DNA from 2 places in the Arthrobacter sp. GCM10027362 genome. Region 1 is predicted to be linked to the other one. Evidence: predicted binding sites of a transcription regulator. Region 1 holds the regulator's gene; the other holds the start of a gene.
What was found. The regulator HspR, encoded in region 1, represses chaperone genes until heat shock. The targets are predictions, from matches to a motif close to AAGTTGAGTCNNNNNGACTCAACTT.
Positions count from the first base shown of each region.

Region 2: the regulator HspR is predicted to act here: its motif matches at 1,267-1,291, upstream of ACFQ36_RS11415 (ATP-dependent Clp protease ATP-binding subunit).

Region 1 is NZ_JBHTML010000139.1:5,406-7,798, forward strand. Features, by position in the region: gene ACFQ36_RS16620 (DnaJ C-terminal domain-containing protein) at 77-1,069, shown strand; gene ACFQ36_RS16625 (heat shock protein transcriptional repressor HspR) at 1,092-1,517, shown strand; gene ACFQ36_RS16630 (hypothetical protein) at 1,754-2,275, opposite strand.
Region 2 is NZ_JBHTML010000066.1:15,225-17,617, reverse strand. Features, by position in the region: gene ACFQ36_RS11420 (hypothetical protein) at 20-559, opposite strand; gene ACFQ36_RS11415 (ATP-dependent Clp protease ATP-binding subunit) at 1,306-2,393, shown strand, end outside.

The DNA of each region.
Region 1 (2,393 bases):
CGTCCCCGGCCCGGTTTCCCCGCCCTGCCGGTGCGGGGACCTAGACTTTGTCATACATCGATAAGGAGGCGCCTGGATGGCTAGCCAGGATTGGGTCGAGAAGGACTTCTACAAGATCCTTGGTGTCTCCAAGGACGCGTCCGACGCGGACATCAAGAAGGCGTACCGCAAGCTGGCCCGCAAATACCACCCGGACACGAACGCCGGCAATGATGCCGCGGAAAAGATGTTCAAGGACGTGTCCGAGGCTTACTCCGTCCTGTCCGACCCGGAGGAACGCCAGCAGTATGATGCGATCCGGGCCATGGGCAGCGGGGCACGTTTCACTGCCGGCGGTGGCGGCGGTGCCGGCGCCGGCGGGTTCGAGGATATCTTCGGCAACCTCTTCGGCCAGACCACCCGCGGCCGCTCGGCCGGCGGGTTCGGCGGCGGCAACATTCCCCCGGAGTTTGCCGACCTGTTCGGCGGGTTCGGCGGCGGGTTCGGTGGTGGCGGCGGCTACGCGCCGCCGCAGGCTCCGCCGCGCAAGGGCGCGGACCGCACGGCCACGACCACGATCTCCTTCGCCGGCTCGATCAACGGCACCAGGATCGGCCTGCGCGAACCCTCCGGGGAAGTCATCGACGTCAGGATTCCCCCCGGCATCCGGGACGGGCAGAAGGTGCGGGTCAGGGGCAAGGGCCAGCCGGGCCCGGCCGGCAACGGCGACCTCATGGTCACCGTCAACGTCCAGCCGCACCCGTTCTACACCCGCGACGGGGACAATCTCCGGATCCATGTGCCGGTCACTTTTGCCGAGGCCGCGCTGGGCGCCCAGATTGAGGTTCCGACGATCACCGGCGAAACCGTGAAGGTCAGGATTCCGCCGGGCACCCCGTCCGGCCGTACCTTGCGCGTCAAGGGCCGGGGCGTCAAGACGTCCAAGGGTACCGGAGACCTGCTGGTCACCATCGACATCGTAGTGCCGCAGAACCTGAACAAGCAGGCCGAAGACGCGGTGAAGGCCTTCGCCGAAGCCACCGCGGACGCAGATCCCCGGCACAACCTGGCCGCCAAGGCCAGGTTGTAGGCGGGACGGAAGGGGGACGGCAATGAGCATCGACCGCAATGCGCCGATTTTTGTTATCTCCGTTGCCGCCGAACTGGCGGAGATGCACCCGCAGACCCTGCGCCAGTACGACCGGCTGGGACTGGTTTCCCCGTCCCGCCAGGCCGGCCGCCAGCGGCGCTATTCGCAGCAGGACGTGGATTCCCTGCGCGAGGTGCAGCGGCTGTCGCAGGAAGGTGTGTCTCTGGAAGGCATCAAGCGCATTCTGGAACTGGAGCACCAGGTTTCCGCCCTGCAGTCCCGGGTCAAGGAGCTGAGCGCCGAGCTGGAGCAGGCCAAGCGGCGCGCGCGGCTTCAGACGGGCCGGATCTTCGCCGCCGGCCTGGCAGGCGATGTGGTCAGCCTGGCCCGCGGCCAGCGGCCCCACCCGCGCACCCAGGCCGTCATGCTCTGGCGCCCGCAGCACTAGGACGTTTTCCGGACCGCGGATTCCCCACCCGCCGCTGCCCGGCATGCGCGGCACGCCGTGACCGCGGCCTTGATGCCGCAGTCGATTTTCTGCGGGTCGCCGCCGGGCAGGCGGAGACCCGTGACGCCCGTGGAGGCAGCACGGGGCCGGCACCGGCAGAAGCGGGGACCATCCCGGTTCCCGCGGCATGAGCCGTGGGAACCGGGCCCCTCCTCCCTTGGCGGGAGGAGACGATCTCACTTCTTGATCATGTCGCCGTTCGGCGCCACCACGTACCAGACATCGTTCACGCCTTGGCCGGTGGTGTCTCCGGGGGCCTTGTCCTTGACCCAGTAGTAGATCGGCATGCCGTTGATGGTGATCTGCTTCTTGCCCTCCGGCGTCGTGATGGTGCCGATGGTTCCCGTGACGCCCTCGACCTTGGGTTTGTCGCTCTCGGTCAGGACCGGCGGCCAGGCCGCGATGCACTCGCCGGTGCAGTTGCTCTTGCCCGAGTCCTTGACGTCCTTGGTGAAGTAGTAGACCGTCATGCCCTTGGCGTCCACCACGATCTGGCCCAGCTTGGAATCGGCGACCTTCAGTTCCGCGCTGCCCTGCGGCACGGGGGCCATGGACGACGGAGACGCCACCGAGGGCGACGCCGGGGCCGGGGCCACCGATTGAGTGGCCGGCACCGTTCCGGTATTTCCACCGCAGCCGGTCAGTCCCATGAGGCCTGCGGCCAGGATGGCTGCCGCGCCGCTAAGTTTGAGCTTCATGACGTGTTCCTTACGATCAAGCGGATTGTCTCGGATACGCGATCCACCGAGGCGGGCCGCTATGTGCAAAGACGCCGTCTCCGGCTGCAATGGTTCAGCCCGGGGCCGGCATTTTTCC
Region 2 (2,393 bases), on a different contig from region 1:
GGACAGCCGCTTCGGCGGTTCAGCGCTTGAACAGGCCCTCGAAAACACGCTTGGGCCGCTGCATTTCCCCGTGCTTTGCGCCCAGGACGATGACGGTCCCGGCGAAGAAGGGAATGGTCCACTGGAGTACCTTGAGCTGCTTTTGCGCAGCCTTCAGTTCCTCCGGCGCCGCGGGATCGGGTTCGGTGGCGCCCGCGGCCCCCTGGTCCGCAAGCCGGTCAACCTTTTGTCCGAGGATTCCGGAGTAGAGGGTGACCAGTGCGCCCACGAGCGTGACGCCGGTCTTGATGGCCGAAAGCCGCGTCACGCCTTCCTGGCTCGCCATCCGCCCTTTGTTCTCCCACATAAGCGGAATCCCGGCCATGATGTGGGAGGCGAATGCCACTGTCTGCACGGGCGCCCACCTCTTCCAGCCCAAGCTGGACAGCCGCGTGCGCTCCGCCGGATTTTGCGCCTGGGACGCAGCGCCGTTGAGTCCGATGGCCCCCATAAGGGATCCGCCGAACCAGGCGGCTGCCGTGAGGTCGTGGACGGAACGGGCCAAAAGGTTTCCTGACATGATTCTGCTCCTGGGGTTCTTGTCAATGCTGGCCGGCCTGGGTGGTGCCGAACATCAGAGTCCGGCGGCCGATGTCGTAGAAGACTGTCTGGGCGGTTGACAGAAGGTCCCGGGGGTGCCCGCGTCATCGGCCGCGGACCCTGCTGCTGCCATCCGTGATGGGCTGTTTCGGAGTAGGTGTCATGGTGCTGCTCCATGGCATTCGGACTTGCCGGGCAAGCCTCGGGACTGGGACATGGAAAGCAGGATGGTGTCCTGCACCGCCGGTCTCGGTCTACCCGGCAGGTGTTTCCTGCGGGTGCGCATCCCCTGCAATGCTAAGCGTGCTTACCACTTTCCCCGATCATTGCCCCGGATACAAGCCCCCGCCGCGGCCGTGCCGCTTCCCGCGGGCGGTGCGGGTCCTTGGGAGTGCGGCCCCCGATACATCTTGGGGGGCTGTATCGGGGGCCGCACCTGCAGCCTCCGGGCTCGTTGGGGGGATCAGCCGGAGGCGGGAACATCCTGCCCGGACCGGTCCGCCGGGCCGTGCAGGATGGAGCCTGCACAACCAATAAAACACAGCAAGCTTACTGTCGACAAACCGCACCTTCCCCCCAGGTACCCCCGTTATCAAATCGTGACATTTGCTCCGCACGCCCCGGTGAGGGGCCCGCCACGGAACTTGCACCGCGGCGGTCACGGAATAAAATGGCACCACTTGCGTTAACTTGAGCCGAAGGCACTCAAGTCTGTAAGGAGGACCAATGCCCTTGTTCTTCGGACCCGCGGCTTCCGGCAGCGGCTCATTCGATGAATTCCTTGCCCGGTACCTGCAGGGCCAGCACGCGGCCCACGCCGGACGCCCCATCGACATCACCCGGCTGCTGAGCCGCCGCTCGCACGAGCTGCTGGCCCAGGCCGCCCGGTTCGCCGTCGACCTCGGCCACACCGAGGTGGACGCACTGCACCTGCTGCGCACCATGGTGGAGCAGGATCCGACGGCGGAGCAGCTCAGGCGCGTCGGCGCCGATCCGGCCGCCATCGCCCGGGCCGCCGAACAGCGCCTGCCCGGCAAGTCCGCCGAAAAGGTCGAGTCCGCGCCGTCGCTGACACCGTCGGCCCAGCGCGCCCTGCTCGATGCCTATCAGGTGGCCCGGGCCTTCGGCTCGACCTACATTGACCCCGAACACCTGTTCTTCGCGTTCGTGCTCAATCAGGAAGCCCCCGCCGGGCAGCTCCTCGCCGCGGCAGGGGTGACTCCGCAGTCGCTGCAGCAGGCCGGCACCGTCGAAGCCCGGCCCGCCGAAACGGCCGACGGCGCGCGGTCCGCACCCGGCACCGGAACCCCGATGCTTGACCAGTTCGGCCTCGACCTGACCGCACGGGCCCGTGAAGGCGCCCTCGATCCGGTGATCGGCCGCGCGGAGGAGATCGAGCAGACCATTGAGATCCTCGCCCGGCGCACCAAGAACAACCCGGTGCTGATCGGCGAGGCGGGTGTGGGCAAGACCGCCATCGCCGAAGGGCTCGCCCAGGCGATCGCCGCCGGCAATGTCCCGGAGCAGCTGCGCGGCAAGCGCGTGGTTGCCCTGGACCTGCCGGCCATGCTCGCCGGGACCCGCTACCGCGGCGATTTCGAGGAACGGCTGACCAAGACGATGGACGAAATCGGCGCCCACAAGGGCGGGCTCATCGTGTTCCTGGACGAACTGCACACAGTGGTCGGCGCCGGCGGCTCGGGCGAGGGCGGCATGGATGCCGGCAACATCCTCAAGCCGCGCCTGGCCCGCGGCGAACTGCACCTGGTCGGCGCCACGACGCTGAAGGAGTACCGGAAGATCGAAAAGGACCC